Regions from separate parts of the Streptomyces sp. NPDC039423 genome, predicted to be linked through region 3. Evidence: riboswitches for the same ligand, from Rfam matches in the RefSeq annotation. Region 3 holds a riboswitch; each other region holds the start of a gene.
What was found. Region 3 has a riboswitch for cyclic di-AMP ahead of ACZ7LK_RS20295 (transglycosylase family protein). Riboswitches for the same ligand answer to the same signal wherever they lie in the genome.
Positions count from the first base shown of each region.

Region 1: it holds a riboswitch for cyclic di-AMP, as region 3 does, so the genes downstream of both, ACZ7LK_RS27025 (M23 family metallopeptidase) here and ACZ7LK_RS20295 (transglycosylase family protein) in region 3, are expected to answer to the same signal.
Region 2: it holds a riboswitch for cyclic di-AMP, as region 3 does, so the genes downstream of both, ACZ7LK_RS28345 (M23 family metallopeptidase) here and ACZ7LK_RS20295 (transglycosylase family protein) in region 3, are expected to answer to the same signal.

Region 1 covers NZ_JBVKAH010000010.1:16,441-23,588, forward strand. Annotated here, with positions in the region: gene ACZ7LK_RS27015 (PrsW family intramembrane metalloprotease) at 1-580, shown strand, start outside; gene ACZ7LK_RS27020 (aldo/keto reductase) at 664-1,608, opposite strand; gene ACZ7LK_RS27025 (M23 family metallopeptidase) at 1,738-2,847, opposite strand; cyclic di-AMP (ydaO/yuaA leader) riboswitch at 2,859-2,993, opposite strand; tRNA gene ACZ7LK_RS27030 (tRNA-Met) at 3,334-3,407, opposite strand; gene ACZ7LK_RS27035 (alpha/beta fold hydrolase) at 3,552-4,391, shown strand; tRNA gene ACZ7LK_RS27040 (tRNA-Lys) at 4,514-4,586, opposite strand; gene ACZ7LK_RS27045 (FG-GAP-like repeat-containing protein) at 4,772-7,148, opposite strand, start outside.
Region 2 covers NZ_JBVKAH010000011.1:112,580-119,727, reverse strand. Annotated here, with positions in the region: gene ACZ7LK_RS28355 (M16 family metallopeptidase) at 1-396, shown strand, start outside; gene ACZ7LK_RS28350 (M16 family metallopeptidase) at 393-1,787, shown strand; cyclic di-AMP (ydaO/yuaA leader) riboswitch at 2,021-2,182, shown strand; gene ACZ7LK_RS28345 (M23 family metallopeptidase) at 2,196-2,984, shown strand; gene ACZ7LK_RS28340 (GntR family transcriptional regulator) at 3,175-3,870, shown strand; gene ACZ7LK_RS28335 (HPr family phosphocarrier protein) at 4,037-4,318, opposite strand; gene ACZ7LK_RS28330 (bifunctional acetate--CoA ligase family protein/GNAT family N-acetyltransferase) at 4,493-7,148, shown strand, end outside.
Region 3 covers NZ_JBVKAH010000006.1:101,264-108,411, forward strand. Annotated here, with positions in the region: gene ACZ7LK_RS20275 (Ppx/GppA phosphatase family protein) at 1-910, opposite strand, end outside; gene ACZ7LK_RS20280 (DUF501 domain-containing protein) at 907-1,443, opposite strand; gene ACZ7LK_RS20285 (FtsB family cell division protein) at 1,458-1,928, opposite strand; gene eno (phosphopyruvate hydratase) at 2,035-3,321, opposite strand; gene ACZ7LK_RS20295 (transglycosylase family protein) at 3,630-4,334, opposite strand; cyclic di-AMP (ydaO/yuaA leader) riboswitch at 4,338-4,512, opposite strand; gene ACZ7LK_RS20300 (transglycosylase family protein) at 4,773-5,687, opposite strand; gene ACZ7LK_RS20305 (cytochrome P450 family protein) at 5,868-7,121, opposite strand; gene ACZ7LK_RS20310 (nucleoside triphosphate pyrophosphohydrolase) at 7,140-7,148, opposite strand, start outside.

The DNA.
Region 1 (7,148 bases), on a different contig from region 3:
CGCCGCGCTCACCGCGCGCCGCCGGAGGATCCGCCGCGTGGCGCTGCCGCTGCTGGGGCTGGCCCTGGCGATGGGCATGCACGCGCTGTGGAACGGGTCGGCGGCGTACGGGCCGTGGGGGTTCTACGCGGTGTACGGGGCGTTCATGCTGCCCGCGTTCGGACTGCTGACGTGGCTGGCGATCTGGTCGCGCCAGCGCGAGCTGCGCACGGTGTCCGGCGAGCTCCCGGCGTACGCGGCGGCGGGCTGGCTCTCCCCCGCCGAACCGCTCGCGCTCTCCTCAATGCGGGCGCGCGGGCTGGCGCGCGGGTACGCGGCGCGCTGCTTCGGCCCGGCGGCGGCCCGCGCGGTCGGCGAGTACGAGGCGTTCGCCACGTCCCTGGCGTTCCTCCGCCACCGGGCCCGCCGGGGCGCGGTGGGCGCGGACTTCGCGGCCCGGGAGCAGGAGCTGCTGCACCACCTGTGGCAGCGCAAGGAGGTCGCCGGACCGGCGCTCACGTACGCCGCGCAGGCCACCGGCCGGGTGTGGACGCCACCCCCGCACCTCGACTACGGCGGCTACAACCCGTACCGCTTCTGACCCCGCCCGCCGGCCGTCAGGCCGAGGCAGCGGTCAGGCCGAGGCGCGGCGGCGGGGCGCGGCCCGTCAGGCCGAGGCGGCCGTCAAGCCGAAGCGGCGGTCAGCGTCGCCAGCTCGTCGGGGGTGAGCTCCAGCTCGGCGACCGCCAGCAGGGCGGGTAGCTGCTCGACCGTACGGGCCGAGGCGAGCGGCGCGGTGACGGTCGGGCGGGCGGCGAGCCACGCCAGGGCGACGGTGGCGATCTCGGCGCCCCGGGCCGCCGCGACCGCGTCCAGCGCGGCGAGGACTTCGCGCCCGCGCTCGCCGTCCAGGTGCTTGGCCGCGCTGCCCGCCCGCGCGCTGTCCACCCGGGCGCCCGGCCGGTACTTGCCGGTGAGGAAGCCGGAGGCGAGCGCGAAGTACGGCACGGCACCGAGGCCGGCGCGCTCGGCGGTGTCCTGGAGAGCGCCCTCGTAGGTGTCGCGGGAGACCAGGTTGTAGTGCGGCTGAAGCGCGACGTACTTCGCCAGGCCCTCACGCTCGGCGAAGTCCAGCGAGGCCCGGAGGCGCTCGGCGGAGATGTTGGAGGCGCCGACGGCGCGTACCTTGCCGTCCCGCACCAGTTGGTCGAGGGCGGTGACGATCTCCTCGACCGGCACGGACGGGTCGTCGAAGTGCGTGTAGTACAGGTCGATGTGGTCCGTGCCGAGGCGGCGCAGCGACTCCTCGGCCGCGGCCTTGATGTTCGTGGCGCCGAGTCCCTTGAAGTCCGGGTGGGCGCCGACCTTGGTGGCGACGACGATGTCGGACCTGTTGCCGCGCGCGGCCATCCACCTGCCGATGACGGCCTCGGACTCGCCGCCCTCGTTGCCCGCGGCCCACGCCGAGTAGCTGTCGGCCGTGTCGACGAAGTTGCCGCCCGCCGCCGCATACGCGTCGAGGACGGCGAAGGACTGCGCCTCGTCGGCGGTCCAGCCGAAGACGTTGCCGCCGAGGGCGAGGGGGAAGACGTGGAGGTCGGACGTGCCCAGGGTGCGCAGAGAGGTCATGGCGTGGATCAACGCGGCGGCCGGACGGGATATTCCGGGTGTTCGGCCACGAAACCGGCAGCCCTGGCGTCGGGGGGTCGCCGCCAGGGCTGCCGGGGACGGGTGGTCCGGAGCGAGCGCTCGGACGGGTCAGACGGTGAGGCCCTTGTCCCGCAGCCACGCCATGGGGTCGATGCCCTCGCCGCCCGCGGTGTGCACCTCCAGGTGCAGGTGCGGTCCGGTCACGTTGCCGGTGGCGCCGACCCGGCCGATGGTCTCGCCGGTGCCGACCTGCTGCCCGGCGCCGACCGTCATCGACGACAGGTGGCAGTACCAGACCTCCGTGCCGTCCTCCAGCTCCAGGACGATGCGGTAGCCGTACGAGCCCGACCAGCCGGCCGACTTCACGGTGCCGCTGTGGACGGCCTTGGCGGGCGTGCCGGTGGGAGCGGCGAGGTCGAGGCCCGTGTGGTAGCCGGAGGACCACATGCTGCCGGCCTGACCGAAGGTCGAGGTGATGGTGTACGAGGAGGTCGGCAGGGACCAGCTCGCGGCCTGCTCGGCCAGCCGGGCCGCCTCCGCGGCCGCCTCGGCCGCCTTCGCCTTCGCGGCGGCCTCCGCCTCGGCCTCCGCCTCGGCCTCTGCCTTCGCCTTCTCCTCGGCGGCCTGCTTCTCGGCGGCGGTCTGCTGCGCCTTCGCCTCGGCGGCCGCCTGCTCGGCCGCGGCGGCCTCGGCGGCGGCCTTCGCCTCGGCGTCGGCGGTGGCCTGCTGCTGCTCGGCCTGCTGGAGGATGCGGGCGCGCAGCGCCTCGCCGGCGTCCGCGCCGCCGCTCCCGTCCGCGTCGGCGGCGGGGGTGGTGAGGGAGGCGGTGGTGAGCGCCCCGTCGTCGTGGCGGTCCTCGCCGGATCCGGAGTCGTCGGACATCAGCGAGCCGATGCCGGGCAGGGACTCGGCGTCCGGCAGGTGGTCGGTGATGACGTCCGGCAGGGATATGGAGACCGCCGGCTTGTCCTGCGCGGTGGCCATGCCGCCCGCGCCGACCGCCGCGATCACGCCGACACCGAGGACGGTGGAGCTACGGGCGAGTCCGCCGCGCTGCTTGGCCACCCGGTGCCGGCCCCGGACGGGGCGGACGGTCTCCTCGGTGGGGTTCCATTCCTCCCACTGCCCGTTTACGGGTGCGGCGTCCGGGATACCCGAAGACTGGAACGAGGCGGGAGAGCCGTATGGAGCTTCGGGGGCAGGCCTGTTGGACGCCACGGAGGCGCACTCCTTTCCTTCCTTCTCGCCTACCGGGTTAGCTGACGGGTTCGGAGCAGGAAGGTCTCCTACGGGCCCACTTCGGCCCGATTCACCCCAAGGTGGTGGTTCCCCGGTTCCCTTGCGGAATTCGGCGCACGCGCGCGGTGCCGTCTCTTGCGACGACTGGGACGACCGCGCTGCGTTATCGAACGTTAATAGACGGGGGCTCCGGATTCCAAGCTGTTCCTACTGATCATTAACCGCCCGGCCCCCGGATATACCGGACGACAACCGGGCACATACGGGCGAGTTGACCATGCCTCAGAAACATGCACCGACCACACTGATACTGACGGACCGTCACGTCATCCGCGCTGCGACACCCACCGACTACGCAGCGTGCCCACGGAGCGAACGGGTGCACACGTCCCGGGAAAGGCGCCACGGGAAAGGGCCGGGCACGACGAAGGCCCGGTGCGCAATGCACCGGGCCTTCGCCTTCAGTAGCGGGGACAGGATTTGAACCTGCGACCTCTGGGTTATGAGCCCAGCGAGCTACCGAGCTGCTCCACCCCGCGTCGGTGAACACCACCTTACGCCATCCGGCGCACGATCCCTAACCAATATCGCTGGTAGCCGCCCGGAGAGGACGAAACACCCCCGGGCGCCCTCCCACCGGAACCTCGTTGCCGCCCTCCGACAGGGGTGACATGGTCACGTCCATGTCTTCCTTCACCGCCGACGACGGCACCACGCTGGCCTACCGCGTGTCCGGAGCCGGCACCCCACTGATCTGCCTGCCCGGCGGCCCGATGCAGGCCTCCGCCTACCTCGGTGACCTCGGCGGCCTCACCGCCCACCGCCGGCTGGTCATGCCGGACCTCCGGGGCACCGGGCGCTCGGACGTGCCCGCCGACCCCGGCTCCTACCGGTGCGACCGGCTCGTCGACGACGTGGAGGCCCTCCGGCGCCACCTCGGCCTGGAGCGGATGGACCTGCTCGCCCACTCGGCCGGGGCCAACCTGGCGGCGCTGTACCTGACCCGCCACCCCGGGCGCGTCGGCAGGCTCGCGCTGGTCACGCCGAGCGTGCTGGCCGTGGACGTCCCCATCACCGGCGACGCGCGTCTCGCCACGGCGGCACGGCGCCGGGACGAGCCGTGGTTCCCGGCGGCGTACGCGGCGCTGGAGGCGATCGTCGCCGGAAGGGGGACCGCCGACTCGTGGCGGGCCATGGCGCCGTTCACCTACGGCCGCTGGGACGCGGCCGCGCGGGCCCACCACGCCGCCGGTGACGAACAGCGCAACGACGAGGCCGCGCGGGTCCACGCCTCCGAAGGCGCCTTCGCCCCGGACACCGTCCGTGCCGCGTTCGCCCGCCGGACCTCACCGGTGCTGGTCCTCGCCGGCGAGTTCGACGTGGCCGCCCCGCCCGGCGCCATGGCCGCCTACGCCGCCCTGTTCCCGGACGCCGACCTCCGCGTCCAGCCGGGAGCCGGGCACTTCCCCTGGCTCGACGACCCCGCCCAATTCACCGCGACGGCGGCGGCGTTCCTGTCCTGACCGGCCGGGGCACCGCGGACGAGCCGCCCGGCCGGTGCGCCCGCCCGGACACGCACCGGCCCGCGGGCCCGGGAACGACGACGGCCCCGGTCCGGAGGATCTCCGGACCGGGGCCGAGTGCGTAGGCCGTGTGGGACTCGAACCCACAACCAACGGATTAAAAGTCCGCTGCTCTGCCAATTGAGCTAACGGCCCTCGACGAGTCACCCCTGAGCATAGCCCCATGGCGCCCGCCGTCCGATCGGGTATCGGGGGAACCGGCGCCGTCGCGCCGCCCCGGCGGCCCTCCCGCCCCACCGCCCCGCGCCCCGCCCCGTACGACACGGCAGGGCCCGTACGGCACGGAGAACACGCGCCGTACGGGCCCTGCCGGACACGACCTAGAACAGGCCCTTGTAGCCCTGCCAGCCGGTACCGATCCTGACCGTGGAGCCGAACGACCCGGCCCCGTTGCCGCTGTTGCGCAGCAGGTCACCGGCGGCGTTGCGGGAGACCAGGTCCGGCTTGCCGTCCTTGTTCAGGTCGCCGACGCCCACGAAGGCGTTACGGCCGGTGGCCCAGTTGCCGCCGAACACCAGGACGCGCGCCTTCACCGTGCCGGCCGCGGTGCCGTCGAACCGCCAGAGGGAGTTGGCGCCGTCCACCGCCAGCAGGTCGCCGGCCCCGTCGCCGTTCAGGTCGCCGGCGCCGAACACGGCCCGGTAGCCCTTCCAGTTCGTCGCGATCCGGCCCCGCGCCTTGAGCTTGCCGGCGCCGTCGTCCGCGTACAGGTACAGGTCACCCGTGGTCGTCTGACGCGCCACCAGGTCCGCCCGGCCGTCGCCGGTCAGGTCGCCGGGTGACGTCAGCACGTTGAACTGCGCCCAGGTCGTGCCCAGCGAGGTGTACGGGGTCGTCGTGGCCGGCGCCTTGCCGCAGCCCGGCCGGTAGGCGCGCAGTTCGCCGCCCAGCCGCACCAGCAGGTCGTTGCACCGGTCGCCGCTCAGGTCCCCGAAGGGCACCACCAGCGCGGACGTCGACCAGCCGGTGGCGGTCGTCGCACCCGCCAGGGTGCCCGTCCCGCTGCCGTGCCGGAAGGCGAGGGAACCGGTCCCGCTCAGCGACACCAGGTCGCCCACGGCGTCCGGGCCGGCCGGGCCGGCGTGGTCGCGCCGCACGGCGGCGGCACCGGTCAGGTTCACCGTGCCGGACGTGGTCAGGGCGCCTCCCCGGCCGTCCACCGGCTGCGCGGTCAGCGTCCACGCGTACCCGCCGTTCGCCACCAGCCGGCCGGCGGCGTCCTTGGCGTCCCAGGCGGGGGCGACCACGGCCCGCGCCGGACCGCCGCTCAGGGTGCGCACGACGGTGCCGGTGGTCGCGCTCCTGAGGGTGAGCTGCCACGAGGTGGTCGGCGTGGACAGCCACCAGCGGGGCCGCCAGGGCGCCGCGCCGCCGTTCACCGCCTGCGTCGCGAACACGTCGGAGTCGACGACCGCCGGCGCGGACGGCGCCACGCCGCTGCCGACCAGGTGGACGGCGCTCCCGGTGTCCGCCCAGGCGACGGAGCCGGTGGCCGGGTCGACCGCCCACGGGTCGTAGGAGCGGCGTCCCTCGGTGAGGGTGTGCACCGTGCCGCCGTCCCGCAGGTCCTTCAGCTTCAGGGCGCTGCCGGCCGGGTAGACGACGAACCCGTCGCCGAGCCGGGCGCCCGCCCCGGGACCGATGCCGAGCGGGGTGTCGGTGCGGGTCTCGAGGTCGTACACGCCCTCGTCGTTCCTCGACCCGGTGCAGTTCCAGTGCAGCCAGCGGCCGACCACCTCGACGCCGCCGAGGAAGCACCCGGGCAGGAACACCTCCTTCGTCCGGGCACCCGTCCTGACGTCGTACCCCACGACCTCGTCCTTGCTCGCGGCGGTCCACAGGGTGGTCCCCGACAGGGAGAGCCCGTACACCGGGAGCGTCCTGGTCACCTTGCCGGTGTCGAGGTCGACGATCCGCGTGACACCCGCCCCGTCCACGGTCGCGCGGACCGCCGCCCAGCGGCCGGAGCTGCCGATGAAGCCCGCGTAGTCGGCTCCGGTGTCGATCCGGGTGGCCGGGAGCCGGGCGCCGTCGTCCAGCCGGTGCAGGGGCACGACGGGCTCGCCCCAGATGCGCATGGTCCCGCCGTACGCGACGCGCCCGTCGCCGGTGTCCGCGAAGGTGGGGCAGTAGCCCTGGAAGCAGGCCTCGGGCTGGTCGGGCACCCAGCCGCGGTCCATGCGCTCGCCATGGACGGGTACGCCGCCGGACTGCCCGGCGGTACGGCTGTACAGACCGGCCTGGCCGGCCGCCGCGACCGCCTCCACGCTGGTCAGCCGCCCGTGCTGGAACGACAGTTGGTGGATCGCGTTCGGTACGGCCTTCACCGGGACCGTCGCCTCGCGGGACACCACGGCCCGTCCCGCCGCGTCGGCCCGCAGCGCCTGGACGCCCCACTCGGCCATGCTCGCGCCGCCCAGGACCAGCACCCCGCCGTCGGGGGTGAAGGACGCCCTGCCGCTGGACCGGGCCAGCAGGGTGCGCGCGGCGCTCCCGTCCAGCGGGCGGGCCTCGACCCGCCACACCGGCAGGTCCTCGTCGAGCCGGCCGAGCGCCGGGTCGTGCCGGGCGACGACGAGCTCGCCGCCCACCAGGCCCAGCAGCCGCACGGCGGCGCTCTCGGGCAGCGGCACCACGCGCTCCGGCGTGGTGAGGTTCCCCCGCCCGAAGACGGACACCTGGCCGCCCGACCAGACC
Region 2 (7,148 bases), on a different contig from region 3:
GCGGGCGCCCCCTCGCTCGGCTGGCTGGACGTCAAGACGTCCGGTGGCGTCGAGGTCCCCGACATCGAGGCGGCCGTCGACGACGAGCTCGCCCGGTTCGCCGCCGAGGGCCCCACGCCCGAGGAGATGGAGCGCGCCCAGGCCCAGCTCGAGCGCGAGTGGCTGGACCGGCTCGGCACGGTCGCCGGCCGCGCCGACGAACTGTGCCGGTTCGCCGTGCTGTTCGGCGACCCCCAGCTCGCCCTGACCGCCGTCCAGCGCGTCCTGGACGTCACCGCCGAGGAGGTGCAGGCGGTGGCCAAGGCCCGCCTCCGCCCCGACAACCGGGCGGTGCTGGTCTACGAACCCGCCGGCACCGACCACAGCGACCAGGTAGAAGAGGGAGCCGACCAGTGAGCGACGCCGCTGTGTCCCTGACGTCCATGGAGTTCCACCCGCAGCCCCAGGCGGGCACGCCCAAGCCGTGGGCCTTCCCCGCGCCCGACCGCGGCACGCTGGACAACGGCCTGACCGTGCTGCGCTGCCACCGTCCCGGCCAGCAGGTCGTGGCCGTCGAGATCTTCCTCGCCGCCCCGCTGGAGGCCGAGCCCGAGGGCCTGGACGGCGTCGCCACGATCATGGCGCGGGCCCTCTCCGAAGGCACCGACAAGCACTCGGCGGAGGAGTTCGCCGCAGAGCTGGAGCGCTGCGGCGCCACCCTCGACGCGCACGCCGACCACCCCGGTGTACGCGTCTCCCTGGAGGTCCCCGTCTCCCGGCTCGGCAAGGCCCTCGGACTGGTCGCCGAGGCCCTGCGCGCCCCCGCGTTCGCCGACAGCGAGGTCGAGCGGCTCGTCCGCAACCGGCTGGACGAGATCCCGCACGAGATCGCCAACCCGGGCCGCCGTGCCGCCATGCAGCTCTCCAAGGAGCTGTTCCCGGCCACCTCCCGCATGTCCCGCCCCCGCCAGGGCACCGAGGAGACCGTCGCCCGGATCGACGCGGCGGCCGTGCGCGCCTTCTACGAGGCGCACATGCGTCCCGCCACCGCCACCGCGGTCGTCGTCGGCGACCTCACCGGCGTCGACCTCGACGCGGTGCTCGCCGACACCATCGGCGCCTGGACCGGCGACTCGGCCGAGCCCCGCCCCGTGCCGCCCGTGACGGCGGACGACAGCGGCAGGGTCGTCATCGTCGACCGCCCCGGCGCCGTGCAGACCCAGCTCCTCATCGGCCGGATCGGCCCCGACCGGCACGACCGGGTCTGGCCCGCCCAGGTGCTCGGCACCTACTGCCTGGGCGGCACGCTCACCTCCCGCCTCGACAAGGTCCTGCGCGAGGAGAAGGGCTACACCTACGGCGTACGGGCCTTCGGCCAGGTACTGCGCTCCGGCCCGGACGGCGGGGCCGCCATGCTCGCCATCAGCGGCTCGGTCGACACCCCGAACACCGGCCCGGCCCTCGACGACCTGTGGAAGGTGCTGCGTACCCTCGCCGCCGAGGGACTGACCGACGCCGAGCGCGAGACGGCCGTGCAGAACCTGGTGGGCGTCGCCCCCCTCAAGTACGAGACGGCCGCCTCCGTCGCGGGCACCCTCGCCGACCAGGTCGAGCAGCACCTCCCCGACGACTTCCAGGCGCAGATGTACGCCCGGCTCGCCGAGACGGGCACCGTGGAGGCCACCGCGGCGGTCGTCAGCGCCTTCCCGGTGGACCGTCTGGTCACGGTCCTCGTCGGGGACGCCGCTCGGATCAAGGAGCCCGTCGAGGCGCTCGGAATCGGCCAAGTGACCGTGGTCACCGGCTGATTGACGCTGTCGCCCCGCTTCCGCGACCGCTCCCGGACCCCGGCGTCCCCCGACGCCGGGGTCCACCCGTGTCCCCCTCCCGGATGCCCGGCCAAATGTCCGGTTTGTTGCGGAGATTCGGTGTCTGCCCTGTGGCGTGCGCTACAAAAAACCGTGTCTGTTTGGTGATTGAAAGATCGGCCGCTTAGCGTCTGATGGGCTGTCCGACCGGTACCCGCCGCACCCGCGGCACCGGGCAGCCATCGCCGAGTCCCCGTCAGGCGCGAGCCAGGGGAGCCGGGGACCCATGAAGTCCCTGGGGTGAATCGGACGCCTTCGCAGCCGCGGAGGGGCCCGTAGGAGACCTTCCTGCTCCGAACCCGTCAGCTAACCCGGTAGGCGAGAAGGAAGGAAAGGATCAGCCACTTCATGGCGTTCACCCGTGCCACCGGGAAGCACCGTGCCCCGAGCCGCCTGAGCCGCAAGAGCGCACACGTCGCCGGAGTCGCGGCCCTCGCCACCACCGGCGTCATCGGAACCCTCGCTTCCCCGGCGCTCGCCGCCGCCCCGGACGCCGCACCCGGCTCGCTCGAGGACACCGGCCTCAACCAGGCGGTCATCACCGACACGCTCGCCGAGCAGATCGACGCCCAGGCCGAGGCCCAGGAACTGGAGGCCCAGGAGACGGCGGCCAAGGCCGCCGCCCAGGCGAAGGCCGAGGCCGAGGCGAAGCTCAAGGCCGAGGCCCGGGTGAAGGCGGCCCGCGACGCCAAGGAGCGCGCCGACCGCGAGGCCGAGCGCAAGCGGCTGAACTCCTTCCAGGCGCCCATCGCCGGCAGCTACGTCAGCACCGGCTACCAGACCGGTGGCGCCATGTGGTCCTCCGGCAGCCACACCGGCGTCGACTTCCACGCCGCCTCCGGCACCACCGTCGTCTCCGTGGGCGCCGGCACCGTCGTCGAGGCCGGCTGGGGCGGCGCGTACGGCAACAACATCGTCATCCGGATGAACGACGGCACGTACACCCAGTACGGCCACCTGGCCTCGATCAACGTCTCGGTCGGCCAGACCGTGATGCCGGGGCAGCAGATAGGCCTCTCCGGCTCGACCGGCAACTCGTCCGGCCCGCACCTGCACTTCGAGGCCCGCACAGGCGCCGACTACGGCTCGGACATCGACCCCGTCGCGTACCTCCGCTCGCACGGCGTCAACGTCTGACCGCCTCCGCTCCTCCGACAGGCCCCGGTTCGGGACACGAACCGGGGCCTTCGTCGTGTCGCGTCCCGCACGAGGCCGAAAAGAACTCCATGGATTCCGGGCGACTGTCGGAATTTTCGGCCCGCTGCAATAGAGTCATCGCACAAGCGTCAAGCGTTTGAATTTCGCGCGGTTCACAGGGGGTTCTGGTATGCGCATTCCAGCGCACTCGGTATGCACGGCGATCCGCGACGACATCGTCAACGGCGTGTTCGAGCGCGGCAGCCGGCTCACCGAGGAACACCTGGCCCGCCGCTACGGCGTCTCCCGCGTCCCGGTCCGCGAGGCGCTGCGCACCCTGGAGTCGGAGGGCTTCGTCACCACCCGCCGCCATGCCGGCGCCTGCGTCGCCGAACCCACCGAGCAGGAGGCGGCCGACCTGCTGGAGATGCGCACCCTGCTGGAGCCCCTCGGCGCCGCCCGTGCCGCCCAGCGCCGCACCGAGGCCCACCTCAAGGTGCTGCGGGGCCTGGTCAGGCTGGGTCAGGAGCGGGCGCGCGCGGGTCGGACGGAGGACCTCCGCTCGCTGGGCGGGTGGTTCCACGAGACGCTCGCCCAGGCGTCCGGCAGCCCCGCCCTGACCGCGCTGCTCACCCAGCTCCGGCACAAGACCACCTGGATGTACGCGGTCGAGACGCCCGCCCGTCCGGCGGACGCCTGGGCCGAGCACGGCGCGATCGTGGACGCCGTGGCCCGGGGCGACGCCGAACGCGCCCGCACGCTCACCGCCGTCCACGTCGAGCGCTGGCTCGCCACCCACCGGTTGCGGCGCTCCCCGGCACGCCAGGCGGGCGCGTACGTGAGGACTTCGCAACACCGCGTAAACACCGCGGGCATCCCTCATTAACGGCGGTGCCGTATACAAACAGGGGGAATTATCGCCCCGCATTTCCCTCGCCGGAATTGGCGTGTGCCCGTTTCCCGTGACCGGACGGAAAAGGCGGAGCCGTTCCCCCGGTGTCTGGGGAACGGCTCCGCCCGAAGCTGTCGTGCGTGGTGCGCGACCGAGGGGGTCAGACCGTCTCGGGGAGCTCCTCGAGCCCCTCGGCGACCAGCTTCGCCAGACGGTCCAGGGCGGCGTCCGCGCCCTCCGCGTCCGAAGCGAGCACGATCTCCTCGCCGCCCTGCGCGCCCAGGCCCAGCACCGCGAGCATCGACGCGGCGTTGACGGGGTTGCCGTCGGCCTTGGCGATCGTCACGGGGACGCCGGCGGCCGTGGCGGCGCGGACGAAGATGGAGGCGGGGCGGGCGTGCAGGCCCTCGGCCCAGCCGACGTTGACGCGGCGCTCAGCCATGGTGTTGCCCTTCGAGTCTCGGAGGTTGTCTAGACCAGTTGTCGCAGCCAGTCTCTCATGTCCCGCAGGGTGCTCGAACCGGCCTCGCGGGCCCGGACCGCCGCTCGGCCCGCCTCACCCTGCGTTGTCCACAGCACCTCCGCGACCGGCGGCCCGCACCGTACCCTGGGGCCCATGCGGACCCCGTCGGATCAGCCGGAACACGTGTACCCCGACCACTGGGAGGCCGACGTCGTGCTGCGGGACGGCGGCACCGCGCGGATCAGGCCGATCACCACGGATGACGCCGAGCGCCTGGTCAGCTTCTACGAGCTGGTCTCGGACGAGTCGAAGTACTACCGGTTCTTCGCACCCTACCCCCGGCTCTCCGCCAAGGACGTGCACCGCTTCACCCACCACGACTACGTGGACCGGGTGGGCCTGGCGGCCACGATCGGCGGCGAGTTCATCGCCACCGTGCGTTACGACCGGATCAACGAGCAGGGGCTGCCCGCCTCCGCCCCGGCGGACGAGGCCGAGGTCGCCTTCCTCGTCCAGGACGCCCACCAGGGGCGGGGCGTGGCCTCCGCGCTCCTCGAACACATCGCGGCCGTCGCGCGCGAGCGGGGCATCCGGCGGTTCGCGGCCGAGGTCCTGCCCGCCAACAACAAGATGATCAAGGTGTTCACCGACGCCGGGTACACCCAGAAGCGCAGCTTCGAGGACGGTGCCGTGCGCCTCCACCTCGACCTGGAGCCCACCGACCGCTCCCTGGCGGTCCAGCGCGCCCGCGAACAGCGCGCCGAGGCCAGGTCGGTGCAGCGGCTCCTCGCCCCCGGCTCCGTCGCCGTCGTCGGCGCCGGCCGCGCGCCCGGCGGGGTCGGCCGCACGGTCCTCCGCAACCTCCTGGAGGCCGACTACACGGGCCGGGTGTACGCCGTGAACCGCGCCCTTCCGGAGACGACGACCTCCCTGGACGGCGTGCCCGCCTTCCGGTCGGTCGCCGACATCGGGGAGCCGGTCGACCTCGCGGTCGTCGCCGTACCCTCCGAGCGGGTCCCCGAGGCCGTCGCCGACTGCGGCGAACACGGCGTGCGGGGCCTGGTGGTCCTCACCGCCGGGTACGCCGAACAGGGCGCCGACGGCAGGACGCGCCAGCGGGAACTGGTACGCCAGGCGCGTTCGTACGGCATGCGCATCATCGGCCCCAACGCGTTCGGGATCATCAACACCGCGCCCGGCGTCCGGCTCAACGCCTCGCTCGCCCCGCACCCCCCGGCCCGGGGCCGGATCGGGCTGTTCACCCAGTCCGGAGCCATCGGCATCGCCCTGCTGTCCGGACTGCACCGGCGCGGAGCCGGCCTGTCGTCCTTCATCTCGGCGGGCAACCGCGCGGACGTCTCCGGCAACGACATCCTCCAGCACTGGTACGACGACCCCGACACCGACGTCGTCCTGCTCTACCTGGAATCGATCGGCAACCCCCGCAAGTTCACCCGGCTCGCCCGGCGCACGGCGGCGGTCAAGCCGGTCGTCGTCGTCAAGGGAGCCCGGCACAGCGGCAGCGCACCCCCGGGGCACGCCGTACCGGTCACTCGCATCCCCCACACCACGGTGTCGGCGCTGCTGCGCCAGGCGGGCGTGATCCGCGTCGACACCGTCACCGAGCTGGTCGACGCCGGACTGCTCCTGGCCGGGCAGCCGCTCCCGGCGGGGCCCCGGGTGGCCATCCTCGGCAACTCGGAGTCGCTCGGCCTGCTCACCTACGACGCCTGCCTGACGGAGGGGCTGCGGCCCCGGCGGCCGCGCGACCTGACCACGGCGGCCACCCCGCAGGACTTCCGGGCGGCCCTCACCGAGGCCCTCCGGGACGACGGGTGCGACGCGGTGGTGGTCACGGCCATCCCCTGGGTCGGTGAGAACGGGGTGACCGAGTCCGGGGACGGCGAGGTCCTGGCCGAAGCGCTGCGGGCCGCCTCGGCGGAGGCCCCGGCCAAACCGGTGCTGGTCGTCCACGTCGAGATGGGCGCCCTCGCCGACGCCCTCGCGGCGGCCACCAGCACGGCGCCCACCGCCCCCGCCCCGCCCGCCCCGGGCGCACCCCCGGCCCCCGAGCCGCCGGCCGCCGCCGGGGCCACCGCCGCCGAGGCACCCGCTCCGGAGGCGCCCGCCGCGTCCGGCGTCCCCGCCGACGGACACCGGATCCCCGCCTACCCCGCCGCCGAGCGGGCCGTCCGGGCGCTGGCCGAGGCGGTCCGGTACGGACAGTGGCGCCGCCAGGTGGCCGACCCGGGGCGCGTACCGGAGTACGAGGGCATCGATGAGCCCGGGGCCGCCGCCCAGATCGAACGCGCCCTCTCGGAGGACGTGGACGAGCGGGGCGTCACCCTCGCCCCCGGCGCCGCCCGCGAGCTGCTCGGGCGCTACGGCGTCCCCGTACACCCCACCCTGCCCGCGCCCACCCCGGACGAGGCCGCCCGGGCCGCCGCCGGCCTCGGCTACCCCGTCGCCCTCAAGACCACCGCGCCGCACCTGCGCCACCGCCCCGACCTCGGCGGCGTACGCCTCGACCTGGCCACCGAGGAGCAGCTCCGCACCGCCTACGCGGAGTTGACCGAGACCCTCGGCAAGCCCGAGGAGCTCCAGCCGGTCGTCCAGGCCATGGTCCCGCGCGGCGTCGACACCGTCGTACGGGCCGCCATCGACCCCGCCGTCGGCGCCGTCCTGTCCTTCGGGCTCGCCGGCGCGGCCTCCGAGCTGCTGGGCGACACCGCGCACCGCCTGGTCCCCGCCACCGACCGGGACGTCGCCGAACAGATCCGCTCCCTCCGCACCGCGCCCCTGCTGTTCG
Region 3 (7,148 bases):
CCAGCAGGACCAGTGCCCCGGAGGCGATGACGTCCACCCGGCCGGGGTGGATCACCGGGATCGCGGCCCGCTCGTCGTGCGTCGCGGCCAGCAGCCGCGCCGTGACCTCGGCGACCTGCTCGTAGGAGATGCGCGACCGGTGGATCGCCGCCGAGTCGTACGCGGTCAGCCCCAGCGCGACGGCCGCGACCGTCGTGACCGAACCGGCCAGCCCGACGAGCGTGTCCGCCTCCCGCAGCGGGACGGTCTCCTCGGCCAGGTCCAGGGCCGCCTCGACGTCCGCCCGGATCGCCGCCACCTCGGCCTCGGAGACCGGATCGCCCTGCACATGACGCTCGGTCAGGCGGACGCAGCCGATGTCGACCGAGCGCGCCGCGCGGGCGTGCGAGGTGCCGACCACGAACTCGGTCGAGCCACCGCCGATGTCGACGACCAGGTACTCACCCGAGCCGGAGCCCGTGCCCGAGCCGGCGCCCGTGCCCGAGCCGGAGCCCGTGCCGGCACCGGCGCCCGTGCCCGCCGTATCCCGGGTCAGCTCCCTGGTCGCCCCGGTGAAGGAGAACTCCGCCTCCTGGTCACCGGTGATGACCTCCGGCTCCACCCCGAGGACGTCCAGCACGCCCCGCACGAAGTCGTCGCGGTTCTCGGCGTCGCGCGAGGCCGAGGTCGCCACGAACCGCAGCCGCTCCGCCCCGTACTCCTTGATGACGGCGGCGTACTCGCGGCAGGCGGCGAAGGTCCGCTCCAGCGCCTCGGGCGCGAGCCGGCCCGTCCGGTCCACGCCCTGGCCGAGCCGGACGATCGTCATCCGGCGGTCCAGGTCGGTAACCTCGCCGGTCGCGGGGTCCACGTCGGCCACCAGGAGGCGGATGGAGTTCGTCCCGCAGTCGATGGCGGCGACGCGGGTCATGCGCCGGCCTCCTCGTCCTGGCGGCCCGTCACGCACGGCCCCTTGGCCCACCACTCCGGCAGCATCGCCAGGGCCTCGTCACCCAGCGGGTTCACGCCCGGTCCGGCGGCCAGCGAGTGGCCGACGAGCACGTGCAGGCACTTCACCCGGTCCGGCATGCCGCCGGCGCTGGGGAAGCCCTCCAGGACCTCGATGGCGTCACGGCGGGCGATGTAGTCCTCGTGCGCGGCGCGGTAGGCGGCGGCCAGCTCCGGGTCGGACTGGAGCCGTTCGGTCATCTCCTTCATGACGCCGTTCGCCTCCAGCGTGCCGATCGCGGAGGCCGCGCGCGGGCAGGTGAGGTAGTACGTCGTCGGGAACGGCGTGCCGTCGGGGAGCCGGGGCGCGGTCTCCACCACGTCGGGGTTGCCGCACGGGCAGCGGTGCGCGATGGCGCGCAGGCCGCGCGGCGGGCGGCCGAGCTGTTCCTCGAACGCCGCGACGTCCGCCTCGGTGGGCTCGGTGCGTTCGGTCTGCGGAGGGGGCGTTTCCATGCCTGCCTTGGGTTCTACTCGCGGTCGGTGCGGTCGGCGGTGTCCACGCCGTCCCAGAGATTGGAGTACCAGGGGCGGTCGGCCGCGCCCTGGTCGTCGCGGCGCTGGCGCACCGCGTCGGGGTCGATGACCGTGTAGCCGGTCTCCCCCGGGAGTACGTAGTGCAGGTGCTCGCGCGCGAGGCGCCTGACGTACGCGTCGTCCTGGAGCCGCGCCTTCTCGTCGCGGAGCCGTTCGACGCGCTCGCTCGCCTCGGCCGCCAGCCGTTCCTGGTCGGCGATCTCGGCGCGCTGCGAGACCCACTGGCGCATCGGGTAGGCCAGCGCCACCACCAGGGAGCAGACGACCAGCGCCAGGAAGGCCGCGCGGCCGGTGAGCCGGGAGCGGCGGGCCTGGCGCCGGGTCTGGGAGCGGTAGACACGGGCGGCGGTCTGCTCGCCGAGCAGCCGCAGCCTGGTCGCGGTGGAGAACCGGTCCCGGGCCATCTGTCTACCCGCCTCCCCTTGCCCGTTACGTACGTACGTCCCCGGACACGGTACGGGACCGTGGCCGGGGACGTACGGAGGCCGAGCTGGTGGCCGGCCCGTGGGCTCAGCCCTTGAAGCGCGGGAAGGCGCTGCGGCCCGCGTACACGGCGGCGTCGTCGAGGATCTCCTCGATGCGCAGGAGCTGGTTGTACTTGGCGACGCGCTCGGAGCGGGCCGGGGCGCCGGTCTTGATCTGGCCGCAGTTGGTGGCGACGGCCAGGTCGGCGATGGTGACGTCCTCGGTCTCGCCGGAGCGGTGCGACATCATGCACTTGAAGCCGTTGCGCTGGGCCATCTCGACGGCGTCCAGGGTCTCGGTCAGCGAGCCGATCTGGTTGACCTTGACCAGCAGGGCGTTGGCGGCGCCCTCCTCGATGCCGCGCGCCAGGCGCTCGGGGTTGGTGACGAACAGGTCGTCACCGACGAGCTGGACGCGGGCGCCGAGCTTCTCGGTGATGACCTTCCAGCCCTCCCAGTCGTCCTCGAACAGCGGGTCCTCGATGGAGACCAGCGGGTACGCGTCCACGAGCTCGGCGTAGTAGTCCGTCATCTCGGCGGCCGAGCGGGACTTGCCCTCGAACTCGTACGAGCCGTCCTTGTAGAACTCGGAGGCGGCGACGTCGAGCGCCAGGGCGATGTCCTTGCCCGGGGCGTAGCCGGCCTGCTTGATGGCCTCGAGGATGAGGTCGAGGGCGGCGCGGTTGGAGTCGAGGTTCGGGGCGAAGCCGCCCTCGTCGCCCAGACCCGTGGAGAGGCCCTTCTCCTTCAGGACCTTCTTCAGGGTGTGGTAGACCTCGGCGCCCCAGCGCAGGGCCTCGGAGAAGGACTCCGCGCCGATGGGGGCGATCATGAACTCCTGGATGTCCACGTTGGAGTCGGCGTGCGAGCCGCCGTTCAGGATGTTCATCATCGGAACGGGCAGCAGGTGCGCGTTCGGGCCGCCCAGGTAGCGGAACAGCGGGAGGTCGGACGCCTCGGAGGCGGCGTGCGCCACGGCGAGGGAGACGCCGAGGATGGCGTTGGCGCCGAGCGAGGACTTGTCCGGGGTGGCGTCCAGGTCGAACATCGCCTGGTCGATCAGCCGCTGCTCGGTGGCGTCGTAGCCGACGAGCTCCGGGCCGATCTGCTCGATGACGGCGAGGACGGCCTTCTCGACACCCTTGCCGAGGTAGCGGTCCTTGTCACCGTCGCGGAGCTCGAGGGCCTCGAACGCTCCGGTGGAGGCACCGGACGGGACGGCAGCACGGCCGGTGCTGCCGTCGTCGAGGCCGACCTCGACCTCGACCGTGGGGTTGCCTCGGGAGTCCAGGATTTCCCGGGCTACGACGACGTCGATGGACGGCACGAGCATCTCCTTCTGGGATGTGACGCAAAATGTGACGCATGCGGTGCAGGGTCTCTTCGGCCTTGCGGCAAGAGCCTAACCGGCCCGGGAGCCGTGACCAGCCGACGCCCGCCTCCTGGGACGAAAAAGGGCTCACGAGGCCGCTTCACGGACATAACGCCACGAAACTTACCGACGAGTAGTTCGCGTGTGCGGGGGGTCGCTCAAGCGCGCGACCGCACGTGTGCGCGGAGCCGCTCAGGCGCGCGAACGGGAAGACCCCGGCCCGGCACGCACGGGGGAAGGGGCGCGCCGGACCGGGGTGGTGTGCGGGGTCAGCTCAGGTGGAGCTGCTGACCCGGGTAGATCAGGTCGGCGTCGTCGACGATGTCCTTGTTCAGCTCGAAGAGCTTCTCCCAGCCACCGGAGACCTTCTTCTCGGCGGCGATGGTGCTGAGGGTGTCGCCGGCCTTCACCTTGTACTCGCCGTCACCCTTCTCGACCTTCTTGCCGGTCGGGGTGGTGACGGTCTTCTTGGACTCGGCCTTCGGCGCGGCCTCGGCCTTGGGCGCGGCCTTCGGCGCGGTGCGCTTCTCGCTGCGCGTGGTGGGCTGCTCGGCCTCGCGCTCCTGCTGCGGCTGGGCCTGCTCGGCGCCGCCGTCGTAGGAGGCGCCGGACAGACCGACGCCGCAGCTCGGCCAGGCACCCTTGCCCTGGCTGGCGAGGACCTTCTCGGCGATCTCGATCTGCTGGGACTTCGAGGCCTGGTCGGCGGTCGAGGCGTAGGCGGTGCCGCCGTACGCGGCCCAGGTGGACGCCGAGAACTGGAGGCCGCCGTAGTAGCCGTTGCCGGTGTTGATGGACCAGTCGCCGCCGGACTCGCACTGGGCGACCTTGTCCCACTCGGCGGAGGTGGCCGCCGAGGCGGAGGTGGCGCCCAGCAGCGGGGCGGCGACGGCGACGCCGGTGATGCCGGCGAACGCGGCGAATCGGGCGGCCTTGGAGGGGCGACGGTGCTTGGCCTTGCCGGAGAACAGCATGGGACATCTCCTCACCGACGCCTGCGAGGTGAGCTGTCGGGTTCGGGCGTGAGCTGCCCGGCCGCGCGGCACCGTGGTGCGCGCGGCTTCACCCCAAGCCGTCCCCGTGCCATGTCTCCATGGCCGGGCCCGGCACGTACCTTGGGTCCCCCGCTCCTGCCTCCGGCGCGTGAAGCGACGACTGTTCCCAACGGCCGGCGGCAGGATTCGGCGTTCCGGTCGATGGGGCCCGCGGTGGCGAGCGGTCACGACCGTAGACACAGACCTTCCCGAAGTTCAAAGACGGACATCGGGGTCAATCCGCCCTTATGCGACGGCCCTTGACGGGCGTTTACGCAGGTGAAGGGCGGATTGTGCGGTTCCGTCGCTCCCGGAACGCCGATCGGTGTGAAGAGATTCATGTCTCACTTACACAGAAGCGGACATAGGGGCGGATACCTACGGCTGATCGGCCGTCAGCTCCAGGCTCTGACCGGGGACGATGAGGTCCGGGTCGGCACCGACGGTGTCCTGGTTGGCCTCGTAGAGGGCCGGCCAGCCGCCGGGGACCTTCTGCTCCTCCGCGATGTCGGAGAGGTTGTCCCCGGGGCGGACGGTGTACGCGCCGGGCGCGACGCTGCCCGGGTCGCGTGTCGCCCCGTCACCGCGCGAGGGATGCCCGTCCGTTTCGCGCCCCGTGGCCGAATCGCCGGTCCCGTCGGGGCCGGTGGCCTCCAGGCCGCCGTCACCCGCCGTGGCACCCGGGACGGGCGGGGCGGTGGGGTCGGCCGGGGCGGTGGGGTCGGCCGGAGCGGCCGGCTCCGTCACCGGAGTCTCCTCCTTGGCGGCCTCGCCCCGGTGCTTGCCGGTGCCCGGGGCCGGGCTCGCCGGCGCGCCGGGCGCCGACGGGGCGGGCTCGGCGGGCAGCGGGGTCCCGGCCGGCTTCGACGGCGTGGGCTTCGCGGGCGCGGCCGGATCCTCCAGCGTCTCGGCCGGGTCGGGCGCGTCCGTCGTCCCGGGGGCCGCCGGGGCGGCCGTCGTGGGGTCGGTGGCGGTCGCCTCGGCGGCGCCGCCCAGGCCCGCGATGGGGGCGCAGGTCTCCCACGCCCTCACTCCGGTCGCGGCGTAGACCTTTTCGGCGACCAGGATCTGCTCGCTGCGGCTGGCGAGGTCGGGGCGGGCGGCGTGGGCGAGGCCGCCGTACGACTCCCAGGTCTCCTGCGACATCTGGAGGCCGCCGTAGAAACCGTTGCCGAGGTCGGCGCTCCACATGCCGCCGGACTCGCACTCGGCCACCCGGTCCCAGGTGGCGGCGTCGGCCGCCGACGCGGAACCCGCGCCGAGCAGCGGGAGCGCGATGGCGGATCCGGTCACCCCTGCCGCGACGACGATGGCGGGGGCTTGACGGGGTCGTCGGTGCCGGCCGTTCCCGGAGCGCATGCGGTGCTGCCTTTCGCGTGACTGCTGAGGTGACGGTGAACGTAGCGGCATTCGAACGTCAGTCACAAGTCGATGCACCGGAGATTACGCGAAGATCACAGAAATGACGGACCGTCAGCCGCGGGACGGGACGAACGGGGTGAACTCCACCGGAAGCGTGCGCAGTCCACGCATGATGAGCCCGCCCCGCCACCGCAAATCGGCCGGATCCACCGCAAGCCGGAGGTCGGGCAACCGGGTCAGCAGCGTCGCCAGCGCGGTCTGCCCCTCCAGCCGCGCGAGCGGCGCGCCGAGGCAGTAGTGGATGCCGTGCCCGTACCCGAGGTGCTGGTTGTCCCGCCGCGCCAGGTCGAGCGTGTCCGGCTCGGCGAACCGCTCCGGGTCCCGGTCCGCCGCGGCGAGGACGACGAGCACCGGGTCGCCCGCGCCGATCCGCTCCCCGCCGATGGTCAGCGGCTCGGTCGCGAACCGCCAGGTGGCCAGCTCCACCGGCCCGTCGTGGCGCAGCAGTTCCTCGACGCCGGTCTCCAGCAGCCCCCGCTCACCTGCGGCGAGGGACGCCTGGAGGCGCTCGCGCTGGACGGGGTTGCGGAGCAGCGAGTGGACCCCGTTGCCGATGAGGTTCACGGTGGTCTCGAAGCCCGCGAAGAGGAGGATGAACGCCATCGCGGCGGCCTCGTTCTCGGTGAGGTGCTCGCCGTGGTCGGAGGCCTTGATGAGCCCCGAGATCAGGTCGTCCCCCGGGTTCTCGCGCTTGCGGTGGATCAGCTCCGCGAGGTACCCGCGCATCTTCTTCACCGACCGGGCGACCCCGCCGCGCGGCCCGCCGCCGTGCCGGATCATCATCCCGGCCCAGTCGCGGAAGTCGTCCTGGTCCTCGCGGGGCACGCCCAGCATGTCGCAAATGGCATAGATGGGGAGCGGGAAGGCGAACTCATGGATGAGGTCCGCGCTCCCCTTTGTAGCGAAATTGTCGATCAACCGGTCCGTGAGCTCCTGCACACGCGGCGCGAACTCCGCCACGCGCCGGGGCGTGAAGGCCTTCGACACCAGCCGGCGCAGCCGGGTGTGGTCCGGCGGGTCGATGTTGAGCAGATGCGTCATCAGCTCGGCCTTGCGCTCGCCCGGGATGCCGGTCTTGCCCTTGGCGTGCTCGGGCTCGTCGTGGTGCGCGGGGTTCTTGCTCAGCCGCTGGTCGGCCAGCGCCTGCCGCGCGTCCGCGTACCGCGTCACCAGCCACGCCTCCACCCCGCTGGGCAGCCTGGTGCGGTGGACGGGCGCGTGCTCCCGGAGCCAGGCGTACGCGGGGTACGGGTCGGTGGCGAACTCCCAGGTGAAGAGTTCGGGCGGGGTGTTCGGGTCGGTCACGCCCCCGACGTTAACCCGTCAGGAGCC